Glaciimonas sp. CA11.2: one gene and its partners. The protein of the gene in region 1 binds, or shares a complex with, the protein of each later gene. Links are inferred from orthologs where the notes say so. Each region holds a gene or a part of one and is shown in the gene's direction. Other genes may lie near its edges.

Region 1 (8,532 bases):
CCAAGCATGTAACGCTATCGCTGAACTAGCAGTAAAGACCGGATGCAACGGCGTTAGTTCACTGGCTGGATGCGCACCATAATCAACCGCAATCGCTGCGGCACCAGCATTGATAGCCATTTGTAAATCATGCGTGGTATCACCAATCATGACTGTGCGCTTAAGGTCTTGGCCAAGTTCACGCGTCAGTTCGTGCAACATCGCTGGATGTGGCTTTGAAAAAGTCTCATCGGCACAACGCGTGGCATCAAATACAGACAGCAAATTGCTTGAGTGCAGGGCACGATTTAGCCCGACACGACTCTTGCCAGTCGCCACAGCCAGAAAATAGCCTTGCTGCGACAGATCCGCCAACATTTCACGAACGCCATCAAATAAGATTAAATCCTCGTCCTGCGCCAGATAGTGGTGGCGATATCTCTCCACTACACGTGGATATAGATGCGACTCTAAACCCGGGATTGCCATGCGTATTGCCTCAGATAGTCCAAGTCCGATGACATGCGACGCGGCCTTCCGATCAGGAATCGCCAGACCAAGATCTTTTGCCGCCGATTGAATACACTTCACAATTGTCGCGGTGCTGTCCATCAGCGTACCGTCCCAATCAAACACAATTAAATCAAAACTTTTCCGCGCCATATTTCTGACAATAACTTGCCAGCTCCTTGTAATTTCTTAAAAAATGCGTTCATAGGTGAGGATTAGCGAAGACATCCTGACCTGAAACTCCTATTTTAATCGTCCTGCGCTGGTTCTGCTGCCGAGCTTGTTTGCGGCAAACTTTTTAGAAACCGTTCACATTCTGGCGGTAGTGGCGCCTTTAACGTGACCGGCTTTCCACTCTCCGGATGGGTAAAAGTAATCTGATAAGCATGCAAAAACATGCGTTTAAATGCAATTCGCTCGCCATCTGCCTTTTGCAAAGCACGATTTAATGAAAAATCACCGTATTTATCATCACCTGCGATCGCAAAACCACTCGAGGCAAGATGCACCCGAATCTGGTGAGTGCGACCCGTTTTTAACTCAGCCTCAAGCAATGCAAAGTCGCCATATCTGCGGATCAGACTAAATATCGTATGCGAGGCCTGACCTCCTTCTTGCACCCTTACCCGACGCTCACCATCGGCGGCAGTATACTTGCGCAAAGGCAACTTTACATGCTGACGCGCATTTTTCCAATCACCATGCACCAAAACCAAATAACGCTTGTCGGTTTCGCCATCACGCATTTGTTCATGCAAATTAGTCAAAGCGGAACGTTTCTTTGCTAATAATAAAATGCCTGAGGTATCACGATCAAGACGATGCACCAGCTCGAGAAATTTGGCATCAGGACGAGAAGCCCTCAGTTGCTCAATCACACCGTAACTGACTCCAGACCCGCCATGCACGGCAACGCCCGCTGGCTTGTCAATGACAAGCAGATGACTATCCTCCAAGAGAATTTTAAATTCCGCACCCGGTGCCGTCTTTTCAGCTCGCTCTGCAATACGAATGGGTGGTACGCGCAGGATATCGCCTTCCAACAATCGATAAGTCTGATCTATGCGGCCTTTATTTACCCGGACCTCGCCCGAACGCAAAACGCGATAGATATGACTTTTCGGCACTCCCTTGCAAATACGTAATAAAAAATTATCAATCCGCTGGCCCGCTTCTTCGTCAGAAATAGTGATTAACTGGACTTGGGGAGCAACTTCGGGTGGTGCGACAACTTCCGCTACTTTCGTTACTTTAGTTAAATTGGTTAATTTGGCTGCCTCAATCATCTTGCTTTGAAGAACAGTTTTGTACTTGGTAGCGGCTGGGGTCCGCACCTGTGCCTTGCCCTGAGTTCGGCCATCGCGGCGGCCCTCAGCCCTTACGCCAGAAAATCTCGCTAAGTCCTTCATTTTGAATATATAATTGTTTCACAGTGGTTACAAACCGCTGTTGGTGTAAGAATAAAAAGACCATTCTACACAGGGGCGTCTCCACCAGCCTCGCCAATTTGCAAATTTGATGGAAAAATGTGTACGCATCACCCCTGCGCGAGTCAAGGTCGCACCGTAGTTGTCATCGGATAACGCGCAAGGATGTTGGACAGTATGTTTGGATGAATAGGATAAGTCTGATGAGAAAGACACACGATTCAGATTATTGAAACGTTATGTGACTAGCTCATTAGTAAATGCAGTAAACGTAACGCCGGTTTTTTGCTGAACAATGTACTTTTTGACTTACCAAGACGCTCGCCGCCAGAATTCATGCTCGCAATGCGTAATTGCGCTAGGCAGGACCTGATTCGATGCACGCTGGTTACGCTCAGCAAGCGGCGATATTGCATTCGCGCCCCGTTGTGTCTCGCCATCGTTGCGCGGACACACTAAGGCAATTCCCTCCCCCCAAACACTCCTTCCTCGCGTACATCCCTGTATTCTGCTGCTGGAATCATTGCTTAATTGCATGATTAGGTGGCATTAAAAATGGCCCCAGGGCCACGGAGTGAAAAAATGAAACGCATGTTGTTTAATGCTACGCAGCAAGAAGAATTGCGCGTAGCGATTGTTGACGGGCAAAAGCTCATCGATATCGATATCGAAACCACCGGACGCGAACAACGCAAGTCCAATATTTACAAAGGTGTGATTACCCGTATCGAACCGTCGCTAGAAGCTTGCTTCGTCAATTACGGCGAAGAACGCCACGGCTTCTTGCCATTTAAAGAAGTTGCCCGCACCTATTTTAAAGAAGGCGTTGATGTTCGTAGCGCCTCTATTAAAGAAGCGTTGCGTGAAGGCCAGGAAATCATGGTTCAGGTCGAAAAGGAAGAGCGCGGCAATAAAGGCGCTGCCCTTACCTCTTTCGTATCATTGGCTGGTCGCTATCTGGTATTGATGCCTAATAATCCACGCGGTGGTGGTGTTTCCCGTCGTGTCGAAGGTGAAGATCGCCAGGAGTTGCGGGAAACGATGGACAAATTGGACCTGCCTTCTGGCATGTCCGTCATTGCCCGCACTGCTGGCATTGGTCGTAATGTTGACGAACTGCAATGGGATTTGAATTACCTGATGCAACTATGGCGCGCTATCGAAGGTGCTGGTACGCAAGGTAATGGCGCATTCCTGATTTATCAGGAATCATCGCTGGTCATCCGGGCTATTCGCGATTACTTCCAGCCTGATATCGGCGAAATTCTGATCGATACCGACGAAATTCACGAGCAAGCGCAACAGTTCATGGCGCACGTGATGCCGGATATGGTTCATCGGGTCAAACGTTATCACGACGACGTGCCGTTATTTTCCCGATTCCAGATCGAACACCAAATCGAAACCGCGTATTCGCGCACCGTTCCGCTGCCATCAGGCGGCGCGATTGTGATCGATCATACCGAAGCACTCGTATCAGTCGACGTCAACTCGGCCCGCGCAACCCGCGGCAGCGATATCGAAACCACCGCATTTAACACCAATTGCGAAGCCGCTGAAGAAGTCGCTCGCCAATTACGTTTGCGCGATCTGGGCGGTCTGATCGTCATCGACTTCATCGACATGGAGAATGCGAAGAACCAGCGCGAAGTCGAAACACGCCTTAAAGACGCACTGCGCTATGATCGCGCTCGTGTTCAAATGGGCAAGATTTCTCGCTTCGGTCTGATGGAGTTGTCACGTCAGCGTCTACGTCCTTCGCTGTCGGAAGGTAGCCACGTAACCTGCCCGCGCTGTAACGGCACTGGCCACATCCGCGATATCGAATCCTCTGCTTTGCAAGTCCTGCGCATCATTCAGGAAGAAGCAATGAAGGAAAACTCTGCTGCTATTCACGTCCAGGCACCGGTAGATGTTGCTGGGTTTCTGCTGAACGAAAAGCGTGGTGAGATACTGAAGATCGAAACCCGTCATCGCGTGGCCGTTATCCTGATCCCAAACAAGCATCTGGAAACGCCGCACTACAAACTGGAGCGTCTGAAGCACGACGATCCACGCCTTGAAGAAACACAAGCCAGTTACGCAATGGCAGAGCAAGCTGATACCGACATCGGTTATAGCAAACGCCAAAAAGAAGAAGGCAAACCGCGTCAGGAAGCCGTGGTCAAGGGCATTACTCCAGACCAACCAGCACCTATCGTCGAGCGTAAGCCAATAGCTGTCGCCCCTGTTGCAGCCTCAGTAGCAGCGACTGGTGAAGGGTTGATTGCCAAGATCATGGCATTCTTCTTCAAAAAACCAGCATCGACTGAAATCGCCGTTACCCCAACTGTTGCCGCAGCAAAACCTACCCGCGAACGTGGCAATGACCGCAATGGTCGTGGCCAGCGTGGCCGCAATCGTGGCGGTCGTAATCGCGACCGTGACGAAGAAGGCGCACCAGTCGAAGCCCGTGAAGAAAATGCTAACAGCACTAAGAAAACTGTCGTAGCAGATGTCGTCGTTGCGGCTAACTCGGAAACCAAAACGCAACAACGTCAACCACGTCCACCAAGAGAGCCACGTGAGCCAAAAGAAGCGCGCGAAGCACGCGAGCCTCGCGAGCCAAGCGAAGGCCGTCAACGCGGCGAACGGACACCACGTCCACCACGCGAAGAGCGTAAAGAGGTCGTAAGCGAAGTAAAGAAAGATGAAACGCTTCTTCATACTCCGGCTGTCGAAGCACCTTTGGTAGCAGTCGGCATCGCAACAGAGAAAGCCATTGACGCTGAATCATTGGATGCGGCCGCTCCTCGTACAGATGGCGAAGCCGGTGAAGGTGAAGAACCACGTCGTCGTCGTCGTCGTGGCGGTCGTAATCGTAACCGTCGTGATCGCGATAGCACTGAAACAGGTGCTGAAGGTAACGAAAACTTCGTGGATGCGGGATCTGAGTTTGCCTATGACCCAGAAACTGCTCCTGTCAGCCATGCGACAACTCCGATTGGTATGGTTATTGCTGCCGATACCGCTCATGCAATCGCGCCAATCCAGGCAACTGCACCGGAAATCATGGCACCAGTACCAGTGGCCGTGACAACTGCTCCCGCAATTCTGGAAAATGCAATTAAAGAAACACACGACGTCGTTGCTCCGGCAGCACTAGTAGTTGCTCCGGTAGTTGCTCCGGTTGAAGCGGTAGCATCCATCGTTCCAACCACATTGTCCGCCGCTATCGCTGCCCCAATTGCGCCTCAGCACGTTGTTTCTGACGTTGTAGCATCTGAGGCTGTTAAAGAGCCAGCTGCTTTGGAAACAACGCCAGCAGCTCCGGTGGTACCAGCAGTCGTATTACCAGAAGTTATGCCAGCGCCGGTCGTCACCACTGCAGCGACAGTTTATGCTGCTGAAGTAACAACACAGGCTACGCTCTCCTCTGCCAATGCGCCTCTGACCGAGATAGCCAAAGAAACGCATATAGCAGATGTCAACGCCCTCATTCCAGCAACTCCTTCAATTGCTAATGAAGTTGTTAGCAAGGTTGAGCATGAAGTCGTTACGACACCATTTGTTGCGCCAGTAGAAGTAACAGTGGCGGAGATAACAGCGGCGGTAGCGCCAATCGCGTCCTCGCCGATTTCTTCTTCGGTTGATGAACTGCAAAATGCATTGAAATCTGCTGGCCTGACGCTAGCAGGAACCGATCCAGCGAAACTGCGCGCAGCGCAAGAGGCGGCGGCGAAAATTGTCGTTGCACCACGTGCACCACGTGAGCGTAAGCCACAACCGGTGTTGGTCGATGAGCCACTGGTTCAGATCGAAACTGAACTGAATCGGCAATAACACATTCGCAACTGGATAGCGAAAAACCATAGTTGAGGAGTGCGGCTAAACCAACGCCCTCCTTAACTGGCCGAACTAGTTAAATCCAGACTGTGATGGATAAAAAGGGAGTTTTTAAACTCTCTTTTTTAACGTCCAAAATTTGGTCCAAAATACCAAAATTCTGCCGCCGTGGTATCTTCTGTATCGTATTGCCAAGATCATAAAATTCATTACTTTTAGAATTTGTGACAAGCTCTATTGCGCCGACCAGCCATCCTGTCATCATAGGACCATAACGCCGCCGAATCTTTACTCGCGTGAGTAAATGTAGATTTCCAAGCTGTTACCCTAAAGGCTAAGTCAGAGCGAACAAGGCAGCCGATCAACAACAAGATCTTAACGCGCTAAGATATTTTGAGATAATTTGCATATAGACAATATGACTAAAAAAGTCATTCCACTGATTGATCACCGCTTACTCGGCCCCATCGTCCCGACTATTCTTGAGGCACCAACGGGAGTTATCACCGATGCATCAGGCCGACCGTTGCACGATTTGCGGATTTCAGTAACGGATCGCTGCAATTTCCGGTGTGTCTATTGCATGCCGCGGGAAGTCTTCGATAAAAATTACGCATTCTTACCACACAACGCTTTGCTGTCGTTTGAAGAAATCACGCGCTTGGCAAAACTCTTCGTGGCGCACGGTGTCAAGAAAATTCGCTTGACCGGTGGCGAGCCGCTTTTGCGTAAAAATATCGAAAAGTTAATAGAACAACTCAGTGCATTGAGGACACCGGACGGCGAGGATATCGATCTGACATTAACCACCAATGGTTCTTTACTGGCAAAAAAAGCACAATCGCTCAAGGATGCTGGATTAAATCGCGTTACCGTCTCGTTGGATGCGATAGACGAAAAGATTTTTAAGCAAATGAATGATGCCGACTTTCCTGTCGCCGATGTATTGCACGGACTGGATGTCGCCCATCAAGTAGGACTTGGCCCGATTAAAGTCAACATGGTCGTTAAGCGCGGTGTCAACGATCACGAAATAGTGCCGATGGCGCGTTACTTCAAGACCTCACCATTTATTTTACGTTTTATCGAATACATGGATGTCGGCGCGTCGAATGGATGGAAAATGGATGAAGTGGTTTCTTCCTCAGAGGTCGTAAAACGAATCCAAAGTGTATTTCCAATATCGCCGTTAGCGGCTAACTACACTGGCGAAACTGCGCAGCGTTGGCGCTATGATGATGGTGGCGAGATCGGCCTGATTTCCAGCGTCACGCAGGCGTTTTGCAGCGATTGCAGTCGCGCTCGGCTCTCAACCGAGGGAAAGTTATATACCTGTTTATTTGCCAGTGAAGGACACGATTTACGCGCCCTTTTGCGTGGCAATGGCGGCAATTGCAGTGATGCAGAAATCGCGACAGTTATCGGCCAGATCTGGCGGGTACGAGATGATCGTTATTCCGAGCTGCGAACGCTTAATACCAATGGCTTGACCCCGGCAAGAAAAAAAGTAGAAATGTCGTATATCGGAGGATAAGTTTTGATGCGCTAATCTCAGGATACTTTCGTCGTATCCAGTTTTTCTTCATCGTCCTGATTTAAGCTGCAAACTGTCCATCAACAACGCCATCCACGCCACCATCTTATGCATATTAGTCAAATAACAGGTTTAATCCTTGCTGGCGGTCGCGGCAGCCGGATGGGCGGTGTTGATAAAGGCTTACAGACAGTAAGCGACGTCCCAATGGTCGCGCACGTCATAGCAACGTTAGCGCCTCAAGTAGGCTCGCTCATGATCAGTGCCAATCGCAATCTAAGCGCATACGCTACCTTTGGCGTGCCGGTCTGGCCCGATGCAAACAATGACTTTGCTGGCCCGCTTGCAGGTATTCAGGCAGGATTAAAAAACTGTCAGACACCTTATTTAGTCACGGCTCCATGTGACTCCCCGTTTTTACCAGACAATGTAGTGTCTGAATTGGCGAAGGCGTTGGAAAATACCGCGGCAGATATTGCTGTCGCAGCGACCTCCGGCATTAACTCAAAGATCCAGCCACAACCGGTTTTCATGTTGATGCAAACGACAGTACTTATAGATCTGACGGCGTTCATAGACGAAGGTGGGCGCAAAATTGAAATCTGGTATCGGCGCTTGCATTACACTGAAGTCCTGTTTCAAGATGCCACGCCATTTCGCAATATCAATACGCCCAATGAATTACGTGAAGCAGACAACCACCAATGACTAAGCAATCCTATCCTTCGCCATCGCTGCCATCGCGATCCTCACGGTCGTTGTTAAGCGCAGCAATCAGTTGCGTCTCCGATTACGATTCCGACGCGCTGCCAGTAAGTCACGCCCAAGCGATTATCCGGGACTGCATTACGCCGATTCATGCGATAGAAAAGGTTGCCATCCGCACCGCACTTGATCGCGTGTTAGCAATCGATATTATTTCGCCGATCAACGTTCCTGCATACGATAACTCGGCAATGGATGGATATGCTTTTCATAGCGAGAGCTTATGCGCCGACGGTGACACGCTGCTCAGCGTCATCGGTACATCCCATGCAGGACGCGCGCATCAAGGTCCCGTTGCACCGGGACAAGCAATACGAATCATGACGGGTGCGCCAATGCCCGACGGCCTTGATACCGTCATTCCACAAGAATTCGTCAGCGCATTCAACGGCGACGTCACAGAATCAAATGATGCGAACGGCTCGTCACAATTACCCCGCTCCAAGCCTTTCATCACGATCGCTGCGGGCGCAGTCAGAGCAGGCGCTAACC
Region 2 (6,207 bases), 4.9 Mb from region 1 along the record:
CAGGACGTCGTTCTTTGATTGACCGACCTTGATTTTGGCGAATTGCTCCAGGGTTAAGACTTGCGTATAGGAAATCAGGCGTCCATCCGGGCTAATCCGCGCCATATGGGTTTCCTGCCCGAACGCACCCTGATCGTATTCAAGCAGGCGTTCATTGCCGTCTTGATATGTAGCAGTGGGCTTGCCGAGGCGACTGATGACTTGGGTTTCAGGGTCGCCCGGATTTACTGGAACAGAGCAGCCTGCCAGAATGACTGCCAGGCTGATAATAAGGGCGCTTGCGAGGTTTTTCATAATGATTCCTTATTGATAAAAGTACGGAATGACCTCTAAAGGAGCGAGCAAGGATTACCTTGCTAGGACTGCATTTAGGAGGCTTAATTCCGTACGCGATGCAATCATTTGGATCCGGTTAAAGTAGTTTGGCAATAACCATATGATAATACCGGTCTTATAATATATAGGCAGACGTGATAACGGCGTCAAGTGATTGAATCCGTAGAAGTTTTGCTATATACTGCGCCTCTGGTCTATGTGGGCCATTTTTAATTATGTAATCACGGTATATGGGGTTTCCACTCTGTGTACCGCTTGTGAAAGGTAAGTATGACTATCGAAAAAACAGCTAAAGCCGCTATTGTCGCTGACAATGCACGCGCGCAAAATGATACTGGTTCGCCAGAAGTGCAAGTCGCTTTGTTGACAGCACGTATCAACGACCTTAATGGTCACTTTAAAGCACACGCTAAAGATCACCATTCACGTCGCGGTCTGATTATGATGGTTAACCGTCGTAAGAGCCTGTTGTCATACCTGAAAAGTAAAGATCTTGGCCGTTATCGTTCGCTGATCGAAAAACTCGGTTTGCGTAAGTAATAGGCTTGTTGATAGGCTTGTCATTGATCTCCAATACTTTGTCTCGATATTTCGTGACTGTATTGTTGCTTAATCGATAGGTAAAATGCCTGCGTCAGTCTCTGATGCAGGCATTTTTGCTTTTTGCGAAGCGTATTTGTTCATAAGTGCAATTGTAAGAAACCGGATTTAGCGCCTAAATTAGTGCAACGCATTGGTTGACTGACGTGTCTTATCCGGAAGTATTTCGTAAGGAGACGATTTTTTTACTTCAATATGAAGTGATCAAACCGTCTGTGGTGAGGTGAACGACAGCCCCTGAAAATCTGTCGGTAAAATTAGAGAGGAAATATCGTGTTTAATAAAGTTACTAAGACTTTCCAGTACGGCCAGCATCAAGTCACGTTGGAAACAGGCGAAATCGCTCGTCAAGCTTCTGGCGCAGTATTGGTATCGATTGAAGATACCGTTGTTCTGGCTACCGTGGTTGCACGTAAAGATGCTAAACCAGGTCAAGATTTTTTCCCATTGACTGTAGATTATGTTGAAAAAACTTACGCTGCTGGTCGTATACCAGGCGGTTTCTTCAAGCGCGAAGGTCGTCCTTCGGAAAAAGAAACACTGACATCGCGTCTGATCGATCGTCCGATCCGTCCGTTGTTCCCAGAGGGTTACATGAACGAAGTGCAAGTGATCATTCACGTGCTGTCGGTCAATCCTGAAATCGATCCAGATATCGCTGCGATGATCGGTGCATCTGCTGCATTGTCAGTCTCTGGCGTGCCATTTTCTGGTCCGGTCGGCGCTGCCCGTGTTGGTTACATCGACGGTCAATACGTCCTGAACCCGACCACGACACAATTGAAAACATCGTTGCTGGATCTGGTTGTTGCCGGTACTGAAGCAGCAGTGTTAATGGTTGAGTCCGAAGCCAAGCAATTGTCTGAAGAAGTCATGTTGGGTGCAGTTGTCTACGGTCACGATCAAATGAAAGCGGTTATCAACGCGATTCATGATCTGGTACGTGACGGTGGCAAACCAGAAATCCAATGGAGCCCAGCGCCAAAGAACGATGCGCTGATCGCTCGCGTTGCGCATTTTGCAGAAGCTAAATTGCGTGAAGCATATCAAACTAAAGACAAACAAGCGCGTACTGCCAAGCTAAAAGATGCGACTAGCGAAGTTATCGCTGCGTTGGCTGCTGAAGCTTTGTCGATGAACGCTGCGGCACCGGATAGCTCCGAAGTCGGCAATATCTTGTTTGATCTGGAAGCCAAGATCGTTCGTTCGCAAATTCTGGATGGCGAGCCACGTATTGACGGGCGCGATACACGCACTGTGCGTCCAATCAGCATCCGTACTGGTGTTTTACCACGTACGCACGGTTCAGCCTTGTTCACACGCGGCGAGACACAGGCATTGGTGATTGCTACCTTGGGTACTGCCCGCGACGAGCAAAAAATTGATGCATTGATGGGGGAGTACTCGGATCGCTTCATGCTGCATTACAACATGCCTCCGTTCGCTACTGGCGAAACAGGTCGTGTCGGTACACCAAAGCGTCGCGAAATCGGCCATGGTCGTCTGGCTAAGCGTGCGCTGTTGGCAGCATTGCCAGCACCGGAAGATTTCAGCTACTCCGTCCGTTTGGTATCGGAAATTACCGAATCTAACGGTTCATCGTCAATGGCTTCGGTCTGTGGCGGTTGCCTGGCATTGATGGACGCTGGCGTGCCGATGCAAGGACACGTTGCTGGTATCGCTATGGGTTTGATCAAAGACGGCGGTAAGTTTGCGGTGTTGACAGACATTTTGGGTGATGAAGATCACCTTGGCGACATGGACTTTAAAGTCGCTGGTACTGCAAACGGCATCACTGCGTTGCAAATGGATATCAAAATCCAGGGTATCACCAAGGAAATCATGCAAGTCGCTTTGGCGCAGGCTAAAGTCGGCCGTATCCACATTTTGGGCGAGATGGAAAAAGCTGTTCCGAGCGGCACTCAATCGGAATTGTCTGACTTCGCTCCACGTCTGATCACCGTTAAGATCAATCCGGAAAAAATCCGTGACGTGATCGGTAAAGGCGGCGCTGTGATTCGTGCGCTGACTGAAGAGACAGGCACACAGATCGATATCAGCGATGAAGGTGTTGTCACCATCGCTTCTGTCGACGCAGCTGCCGGTCAAGAAGCGAAGCGTCGTATCGAAGAACTGACAGCTTCCGTTGAAGTGGGCAAGATCTACGAAGGTACAGTATTGAAGTTGCTGGACTTCGGCGCGATTGTGCAAGTGTTGCCAGGCAAAGACGGTTTGTTGCACATCAGCCAGATTGCCAACGAGCGCGTCAATGCGGTCGCCGACTATCTGAAAGAAGGCCAGCAAGTCAAAGTCAAAGTGTTGGAAACCGATGACCGTGGTCGCTTGAAATTGTCGATGAAAGCTGCACAAGAAGCCGGTGATGTTGCTCCGGTTGCGCATGTTGCTGCATCGACTCCAGCTGCGCCTGCCGCACAATAAGCTGATTTAATTTAGCTTTGAACAAACCGTCCGAGATGCTGATTGCATGTCGGACGGTTTTTTTTATTGTCTGGTGAGAGAATAATGGCGCGATTTTCTCGTTTCAATCATTGACGATCCTCGCGCACTGTCACCTGCTGATCTCCATCAATGATCAATGGTGCGGAATGAAGGCTGTTTTAGCCCTCTCGATTTTCAACCGTTAACTTTCGGCGATGCCTGTGAATCAGCTAAAGTGACACAAGCCCAGTCAAAGTAGTAAGAGTTAAAAATAAAAAATAAAAAATAAAAAACCGTCAAGGTAAACTACCTTGACGGTTTTTTTATATCTCGAAGAGAAGGGCTATAAAGCCAGAATTCACCCCAGTTATTGCGCTATATCAACGAGTAATCAACTAATAATCAATCAAAGACTGGTGACTCAACACCCAGAATTTTGTGTAATTTAGGCGAAGTAGTGGTGTATTGCATGTGAATCTTCTTGTCAGGGAAAATGTACGGTGCAGCACCAAACGCAGCTAACGCGGCTTCATGGAAACCAGACAAAATAAGCTTTTTCTTGCCCGGATAAGTGTTGATATCTCCGACCGCAAAAATCCCAGGGATATTGGTTTCGAACTTCTCAGTATCGACGACCTTTAATTGTTTGCGTTCGATATCCAGGCTCCACTCGGCGATAGGGCCAAGTTTTGGCGACAGGCCAAAGAAAACCAATAACGTATCCAATGGCAGACGACGGGTTACGCCATCAGGACCGGTTACCTTGATCTCTGATAGCTTGCCGTCTTTAACTTCGTGCCCAGTGACCTGACCGACCAGAAATTGCATTTCAAATTCTTCACACAACTGCTTCATTTTAGCAACCGAGGCAGGCGCAGCGCGGAAGTCTTCACGGCGATGCAACAGCACGACTGATTCTGCTTTGCCGACCAGATTTAAGGCCCAATCCAGTGCGGAGTCACCGCCGCCACAAATGACTAAATTTTTGCCGTGAAACTGGAGTGGATCTTTGACCCGATAAAACAATTGAGAATTGTTGAACTGGTCAATACCTTCGCTTTTGATCGTCCTTGGTTGGAATGACCCGACACCGGCCGCAATAAAGATGGTTTTGGTGATGAAGCGGGTGCCGACCGATGTTTCGACATTAAAGCGATTGTCTTCACGACGCTCGACCACAGTGACTTCCTGGCTAAGATGGAAGGTCGGATCGAAAGGAGCAATTTGCTTTAACAGGTTGTCGGTTAGCTCTTGTCCGGTACAGACAGGCACAGCCGGGATGTCGTAAATCGGCTTGTCGGGATAGAGTTCGACGCATTGGCCGCCAACAACTGGCAGTGAGTCGATCACGTGAGCTTTAATCTCAAGCAGACCCAGTTCGAATACCTGGAACAGACCGACTGGACCAGCGCCGATAATGACGGCGTCCGCTTCTATCGGTGCGTTGTTGCTATTGTTGATAACGGGGAGAGTAGATGCATCAATCTTGGCGCTGGTTTCCATACGACTATCTGATTCCTGTTTGGTTTGGGTCCCCCAATCGTTACTGCGAGCAATAACGAATGGCATTGACCTGTTTGCGGCACAAGCGACGCTGAGTTGCTTGCGACGTATATCGATCACATTTTTTTGGCTAGCGATCAGCTACGAGGACTTTTTCTTCGTACCTGAGCGCATTTGGCGAAAAATGCGGAAAACACTTTAGGGCGTTCATTTGCAATACTTCGCAATACTATTAATGCTATTTAAATTTAACGCTGAAGAAGATGCAACTTCTCCGTAACGTCTTTAAAGTCGTCAGCGTCGGGCAACGGTGGAATTGTCTTGGTGATCGACGGCCAGAAGCGCGACAGGTCTTCATTTAATTTAATGAATTGCTGTTGATCAGCGGGAACGTCTTCTTCTGCGTAAATCGCATTAACAGGACATTCAGCGACACAAACGGCGCAATCAATGCACTCATCCGGATCGATTGATAAAAAATTCGGGCCTTGGCGGAAGCAATCAACCGGGCAAACATCTACGCAATCGGTATAGCGACAGCTGATGCAAGATTCGGTCACAACGTGGGTCATAACAACAGTCCAATCTGTAAGTATTACTTGAAGCGGCAACGAGTCAAAGGTCAGGCTAGATGGCGGTGTTAGCCACCAGAGCATAATCTTGGCGCGCTCTTAGTTGCAAAGCACTGTATTTTAAGGTAATTCGGTATTTCCTACAAACGGCGGTTATATAGAATTCATATAAGCAAATTCACAATTCTGCTTAAGACGGCGTTGGCGGGTCTTTTCCATAGCGAGATATGCCGTTATGCTGCAACTTATCGGGTTTTAAGTGTTGAACTTCTCTCTGTCGATGCTTTGACGGAGCATAACAATAAAATCCAATCGCGGTTGCGTGAGGGCAAAAAATTAGCTAGTGTGTCAACTTTTGCAGCACCTTTAACCGTTAACCCATGGCGTCAAAAAAATATGGCATCCCATAACGAAGGTTCAACCAAGGCGATTTTTTACGCTTTAGCGGCTAATGGCGGTATTGCTCTCGCCAAATTTGTCGCGGCTATATTGACTGGCTCCGGAGCGATGCTGGCGGAAGCAATTCATTCGCTCGCTGATTGCACCAATCAGGTTTTTCTCCTGATAGGATTGAAAGAGGCCAAAAAGCCGGCGAATGACTCTCACCCGATGGGATACGCGCGGGTGGTGTATTTCTGGGCGATGATGGTGGCGATATTGTTGTTTTTTGTCGGTGGCGCGTTCTCGGTTGTGGAGGGAATCAAGCATCTGAGAAGCCCCGAGCCAATTAATAATCCCTGGGTTGCTTTAGGGGTAT
Region 3 (6,305 bases), 3.1 Mb from region 1 along the record:
AAATAACTTTACTACCGGACAGGTCTATGAGGCCGTTATCCGCAAGGAACGTCGTGGTGAATACCTCGGTAAAACCGTGCAAGTGATTCCGCATATCACCAATGAAATTCAGGACTATATTCATCGCGGAGCAGAAGGCTTTGACGTGGCGCTAGTCGAAATCGGCGGTACTGTCGGAGATATCGAGTCGCTACCGTTTCTTGAAGCAGCACGCCAATTAAGTTTGCGGGCTGGTCGCAAGGCTGCCGCATTCGTGCATTTGACATTGGTGCCTTATTTGCCATCTGCCGGTGAACTGAAAACCAAGCCAACCCAGCATAGCGTACAAAAATTGCGTGAAATCGGTATATTGCCCGACGCCCTCTTGTGTCGTGCAGACCGTCCTATTCCGGATGAAGAGCGGGCCAAGATTTCGCTCTTCTCAAACGTTGAAATGGCAGCGGTGATTTCAGTGTGGGATGTCGATACAATCTATAAAATTCCTCAAATGCTCCATGATCAGGGACTGGATGCGATCATTTGCGAAAAGCTCGGCTTGACACCAAGTCCTGCTGACCTGACGATGTGGACCAACCTTGTCAGTGCGCTGGAAAATCCAAAACACGCGCTGACAATCGGCATAGTCGGAAAATACGTAGATTTAACGGAGTCGTATAAATCTTTGACGGAGGCCTTGCGTCACGCCGGGATCCATACAGAATCGCGTGTCAACATTGAATATCTGGACTCAGAAGAAATCGAAGCCAATGGCGCGAATTCACTGATGAAATACGATGCTATTTTAGTACCAGGCGGATTTGGTAAGCGCGGTGTAGAAGGTAAGATCATGGCGGCGCGGTTCGCTCGGGAAAACAAAATACCTTACTTGGGTATTTGCCTGGGTATGCAAGTGGCCTTGCTCGAATATGCACGTAATGTAGCCGGCTTGACATTGGCAAACTCAACCGAATTTGACGAACAGACCGAGCAGCCTGTCGTTGCACTCATCAATGAGTGGCAAAATCACGACGGCAAAGTTGAAACGCGTGATGCGAATTCAGATTTGGGCGGAACGATGCGTCTGGGTGCTCAGACTTGTCAAATCAAACCAAACACGCTAGCTTCTGAAATCTACGGTTCAACCGTGACAGAGCGTCATCGTCACCGCTACGAGGCCAACAATCATTATCTGGACCGTATCGAAGCGGCCGGTTTAGTGGTTTCGGCACGTACGCCTACCGAAGATTTATGCGAAGTGATGGAATTGCCGCGAACTGGAGAACATGCGCATCCTTGGTACGTCGGCGTGCAATATCATCCAGAATTCAAGTCGACGCCGCGTGATGGGCATCCATTATTTATTTCGTTCATTTCTGCAGCGTTAGCACATCAGCAAGCCGTTGTGAGTAATGCAAAGACTTAAAGCATGACTATGATCCATTTAGCTTAAAATTTAGATATGCGTCATCATCTTGGAATGATGGCGTATCACTTTTGTTAAGCTACATTAGCCGAGCTACATTATTATTGCGTTACATGAATCGCCTTAAGGCGAGAGTCGGTGGTCAGTCTGGCAATATTGGAATAGTCAAAAAGCGACTTCTCCTCATACTTTTTTTTGGGATGCTTTTTTGGCAACAACCGAGATACTAAGCTGAGGATTAATCTAAAGCATGAGGTTAAGTACGAATTCAGGCACTAAGTGAGACATGAAGTGAGACATTTAGTCACGTATTAATTAAGACGCATCATTACGGAGATAGAAATACATGAGTGCAATTGTTGACATCATCGGCCGCGAAATCATTGATTCACGCGGCAATCCAACTGTCGAATGCGACGTCCTGCTAGAATCCGGCGTGATGGGGCGTGCATCGGTCCCATCCGGTGCTTCGACTGGTTCCCGGGAAGCAATCGAATTGCGTGACGGCGATAAAAATCGCTACGGCGGTAAAGGCGTATTGACTGCCTGTGAACATATTAATACAGAAATTTCTGAAGCGATCATGGGTTTGGACGCTAACGAACAAGCATTCCTCGACCGGACGCTGATTGATCTTGACGGCACCGAAAACAAAGGTCGTTTGGGTGCCAACGCCATGCTGGCAGTTTCAATGGCAGTCGCTAAAGCGGCGGCTGAAGAGGCCGGCTTGCCACTGTATCGTTATTTTGGCGGTAGCGGTGCGATGCAAATGCCTGTTCCGATGATGAACGTGATCAACGGCGGCGCGCACGCAGACAACAACCTCGATATTCAAGAGTTCATGATCATCCCGGTTGGCGCTCCTAGCTTCCGTGAAGCGATTCGTTACGGCGCTGAAATATTTCACGCGTTGAAAAAAATCCTGCAAGAAAAAGGATTGACAACATCAGTTGGTGATGAAGGCGGTTTTGCCCCTTCAGTTGCTAGTCATGAAGAAGCGCTGAAGTTGATCATTCAGGCGATTGAAGCGGCTGGCTACGAGCCAGGTACACAAGTCGCACTGGGCCTGGATTGCGCAGCCAGTGAGTTTTACAAAGATGGTAAATACGTGCTGGCCGGTGAAGATATGACACTAACGAGCGCGCAATTCACCGGTCTGCTGGCATCGTGGTGCGACAAATATCCGATCATCAGTATCGAAGACGGCATGGCCGAAGACGACTGGGATGGCTGGAAACTTCTTACCGAGACTTTGGGTAAGAAAATACAGTTGGTTGGTGATGATCTGTTTGTGACCAATACCAAAATTCTGCGCGAAGGCATACAAAAAAATATCGCGAACTCGATCTTGATTAAGATCAACCAGATTGGTACGCTGACAGAGACGTTTGCTGCGATTGAAATGGCGAAACGCGCTGGCTATACTGCGGTGATCTCGCATCGTTCAGGTGAGACCGAAGATTCTACTATTGCAGATATCGCAGTTGGTACAAACGCATTGCAGATCAAAACCGGCTCAATGTCGCGTTCCGATCGGATGGCGAAGTACAACCAACTGCTGCGTATTGAAGAAGATTTGGGTGATATCGCCAGTTATCCGGGTCGTGCTGCTTTTTATAACTTGAAGTAAAAGTATTGCGAATTGCCTTATGTAAATCCGGCCAGCGAGTTAATTTAATCGCTGGCCGGATTTGCATAAATTGAATATGGATTGTTAATGCGTCTTATCGCTATTTGCCTTACTGTGTTGTTGGCGTTGATCCAATACCCTTTGTGGTTAGGAAAAGGCGGCTGGCTGCGAGTCGCTGATATGGGGCAGCAAGTCACCACTGCGCATGAAAAAATCGTCGAGCTGAAAGCAAGGAATGCCAAGCTGGATTCGGAAGTACATGATTTGAAAGAAGGGACCGGTGCTGTCGAAGAGCGCGCTCGTACTGAGTTGGGCATGATCAAACAGGATGAAATTTTCGTCCAGATATTAGATCCGAACAATACTGAACTGGTATCGACGCTGAAGGAAGCGCAACTATTGTCAGACAAGGTGGGCGCTGCGATACCGGGCAAGACAGAAGATAAAGCGCCAAAGAAGACCGCGGGTTTGAAGTCTGCTAAGCCTGTTCATCCGACCGCTAAGCGAGTGTTGAAACAAGCACAAGTCAACACTGCTCAACGGGTGGCGCAGCAAGTACGGGACTAATCTGTCTACGCTTTAGCTAGCGTTAAGTGCAACAACTGAAATTCCCCAAGATCATTTCATCCAATTTATATCTTGCAAGATTGCCAGCGCCGGTAACCCTTTAAGGTATCGGGCTGGATCGTGATCTTTACAATAGGAAAGGGCACTCCCTTTGCCTGTTGCTAATGCTTATTACCTACGAATTAATACGTGCTTAATGCTTAATATTTCCGGTACCTAACAAGGTCTCTACAGGTGCACTGATAGCGAAAAGGTGCGCGCAGTCGACTTTGTCAAATGCATAATTTTGACCGCAAAAATCGCAGTCGACCGATACGTTGCCCAACTCAGCAATCGCTTCATCAACTTCTTTTTGTCCCAGCATCTGCAGCATGTTGCCTACCTTTTCTCGTGAGCAGTTGCACACAAAACTAGGGTGTTGTGGTTCAAAAACGCGGACTGTTTCTTCCCAGAATAAACGTCGCAATAATGTCTGAATATCGGTCGATAGCATTTCAGCGGGACGTAATGTCGCACCCAGCATAGACACGCGATTCCAGCTTTCCAGCGGGTCTTCTTCAGTAATGCCAATCCCGCCATGGTTGGGCAACTTTTGTAATAGCAAACCACGCGAGACGTTAGCATCAGCAGCCAGCCACAACTTTGTATCAAGTTGCTCTGAACGCAGCATGTAATTTTCGATCACCTCCGCAACGTTATCGCCGTCGAGAGGCACGATTCCCTGATAGGGTTGTTGTCCTGGCATTTTGTCTTGCGGATCAAGTGTGATGGCAAAACGACCATGACCGTTGACATTCACCAGTTGGGCCAATGTAGCACCATCCTCTACTACCGTATCGGGGACTAGTTTTGCTGTGGCGCGCATCTGCAACTTGGCATCGCATTCGACCACCAACAGGCGGATCGGGCCATCCCCGTGAATTTGCATCACGATCACGCCATTGAATTTCAAATTGGCGCTCAACAAGGCGGCCGCTGCCATCATTTCGCCCAGCAAATTAGTCACTGCTGGCGGATAGTTTCGACGCGCCAATACCTGCTGCCAAGTGTTAGAAAGTTCAACCAACTCGCCTCGAACCGAGGCGTTTTCGATCATAAATTTTTGTAGATTATCGTTACTCATATCCATTACGTTCTTTGTACCTTTTTCGGTCATTACTCTCTAGCCGATTTTTTTAAGTTGGGTTTTATATTCCTGACCGCGTTCGGCGTAAGTTTGCGCGCCTTTTACCAACTTGGCGATTTCTTCTTCCGTTAACATGCGGGCCACCTTGGCTGGCGTTCCCATAATCAATGCATTATCGGGAAAGACTTTGCCTTCGGTTACCAGAGCACCAGCGCCAACCAGACTATTTTTACCGATCTTGGCACCATTGAGTATCACAGCCTGTATCCCAACCAACGAGCCATCGCCAATGGTGCATCCGTGCAACATAACTTGATGACCGATAGTGACATTTTCGCCAATAGTAAGGGGATAGCCGTGATCAGTATGCAAAACTGAGTTTTCTTGTACATTGCTGCCGAGACCGACCGTAATCAGTTCGTTGTCTCCACGAATGGTAACGCCGAACCAGACGCTGGCTCTGGCCTCAATCTTAACCTTGCCAATAAGCGTCGCGCTCTCTGTGATGTAGGCGGATGGGTCAACGTCGGGGCAATGTTCGCCAAGTTGGTAGATACTCATAATTCTCCGTAGAATGTGGGTGTTTGTTTTGATCGGTGACAGGATCGTTTTGTAGATTATTTAATTGATTATATTTATCTACTTTATTCCTGCACCAGGTTTTGACGAAATTTATTTACATTTTACGCCGCGGTTTGTTGTAACTTAAATCGCAATTATTCCTAAAAATCCTATTTTACCGCTGCTAGCATGAAGAGTATGTCTGAACCTATTTTTGTTGTTCCAGAAGCAGAGTTACCACCAGTATTATCGCCTGAACTGTTGCCCGAGTTGCGTGCATCGGCCTTGCGCTGCTTGCTATTGCGCGATCCTGCGGCAAAGGTATTGGAGGTAGCGGCATTAAACGCTGATTTCAAAAATAACACCCTTACATTGGATGCGCATGCTTCGCTGGTGGGTGAGGCTGAAGCAGGCGCGATTCCGGGTCGCCCGTCTCGGCCCGAACTCGTATTGCCTAAAACATTGAAGCATCGGTCCATGCGCACCGAGGAAGGCCGCGCCGCACTGATCCACGCGCTGGCACACATTGAGTTCAATGCTATCAATTTGGCGTTAGATGCTGTGTGCCGTTTTCCTGCTATGCCGGACCAGTATTACACTGACTGGCTGAGTGTCGCGGTGGAGGAGGCGCAACACTTTGGCATGTTGGCGCGACATCTGCAGACCTTAGGGTTTGCCTATGGTGATTTCCCCGGGCATAACAGCATGTGGGAAATGGCTGAAAAAACAAAAGATGACATTTTGGCACGCATGGCGTTGGTGCCGCGTACCCTTGAGGCGCGTGGATTGGATGCCACACCCGCTGTGCGGGCAAAAATTGCGCAGGCCGGAGACTTAGCCGCGGCCGAGATTCTCGACATTATTTTACGGGAAGAGGTGGGTCATGTCGCGATTGGTAACCATTGGTATAACTGGCTGTGTAAAGAGCGCCAGCTTGAGCCGATTGCAGCCTTTGCCAATCTGGTAGTCCAATATCAAGCACCGGTTTTGCGTGGACCTTTTAATTTGGACGCACGCCG

Evidence for each region. Proteins that work in one complex are often made in the same cells at the same time.
Region 2: the proteins of RGU75_RS01815 (region 1) and pnp are in contact, whole or in part, in a cryo-EM structure (PDB 9QH0), measured with the Escherichia coli proteins. The link is inferred for Glaciimonas sp. CA11.2 from one-to-one orthologs.
Region 3: the proteins of RGU75_RS01815 (region 1) and eno are in contact, whole or in part, in a solved structure (PDB 2FYM), measured with the Escherichia coli proteins. The link is inferred for Glaciimonas sp. CA11.2 from one-to-one orthologs.

The regions. Positions count from the first base shown.
Region 1 is NZ_JAVIWL010000001.1:421,171-429,702, forward strand. The notes cover bases 2,159-5,938. They hold RGU75_RS01815 (Rne/Rng family ribonuclease), read left to right. Parts: upstream 2,159-2,498; coding sequence 2,499-5,738; downstream 5,739-5,938. Outside these bases: RGU75_RS01805 (HAD-IIIA family hydrolase), read right to left, coding at 1-642; RGU75_RS01810 (RluA family pseudouridine synthase), read right to left, coding at 738-1,898; GTP 3',8-cyclase MoaA, read left to right, coding at 6,160-7,275; molybdenum cofactor guanylyltransferase MobA, read left to right, coding at 7,384-7,983; gephyrin-like molybdotransferase Glp, read left to right, coding at 7,980-8,532. UniProt on the Escherichia coli protein: Endoribonuclease that plays a central role in RNA processing and decay. Required for the maturation of 5S and 16S rRNAs and the majority of tRNAs. Also involved in the degradation of most mRNAs.
Region 2 is NZ_JAVIWL010000001.1:5,288,808-5,295,014, reverse strand. What follows is about bases 894-3,792. They hold pnp (polyribonucleotide nucleotidyltransferase), read left to right. Parts: upstream 894-1,209; coding sequence 1,210-3,375; downstream 3,376-3,792. Other genes in these bases: RGU75_RS22895 (NAD(P)/FAD-dependent oxidoreductase), read right to left, coding at 3,778-3,792. In the rest of the region: outer membrane protein assembly factor BamE domain-containing protein, read right to left, coding at 1-294; rpsO (30S ribosomal protein S15), read left to right, coding at 607-876; more of RGU75_RS22895, read right to left, coding at 3,793-4,878; ferredoxin FdxA, read right to left, coding at 5,127-5,450; RGU75_RS22885 (cation diffusion facilitator family transporter), read left to right, coding at 5,847-6,207. UniProt on the Escherichia coli protein: Involved in mRNA degradation. Catalyzes the phosphorolysis of single-stranded polyribonucleotides processively in the 3'- to 5'-direction. Also involved, along with RNase II, in tRNA processing.
Region 3 is NZ_JAVIWL010000001.1:3,519,397-3,525,701, forward strand. What follows is about bases 894-3,890. They hold eno (phosphopyruvate hydratase), read left to right. Parts: upstream 894-1,748; coding sequence 1,749-3,032; downstream 3,033-3,890. Other genes in these bases: RGU75_RS15195 (CTP synthase), read left to right, coding at 894-1,402; hslO (Hsp33 family molecular chaperone HslO), read right to left, coding at 3,793-3,890. In the rest of the region: more of RGU75_RS15195, read left to right, coding at 1-893; more of hslO, read right to left, coding at 3,891-4,722; RGU75_RS15215 (gamma carbonic anhydrase family protein), read right to left, coding at 4,762-5,286; RGU75_RS15220 (ferritin-like domain-containing protein), read left to right, coding at 5,485-6,305. UniProt on the Escherichia coli protein: Catalyzes the reversible conversion of 2-phosphoglycerate (2-PG) into phosphoenolpyruvate (PEP). It is essential for the degradation of carbohydrates via glycolysis.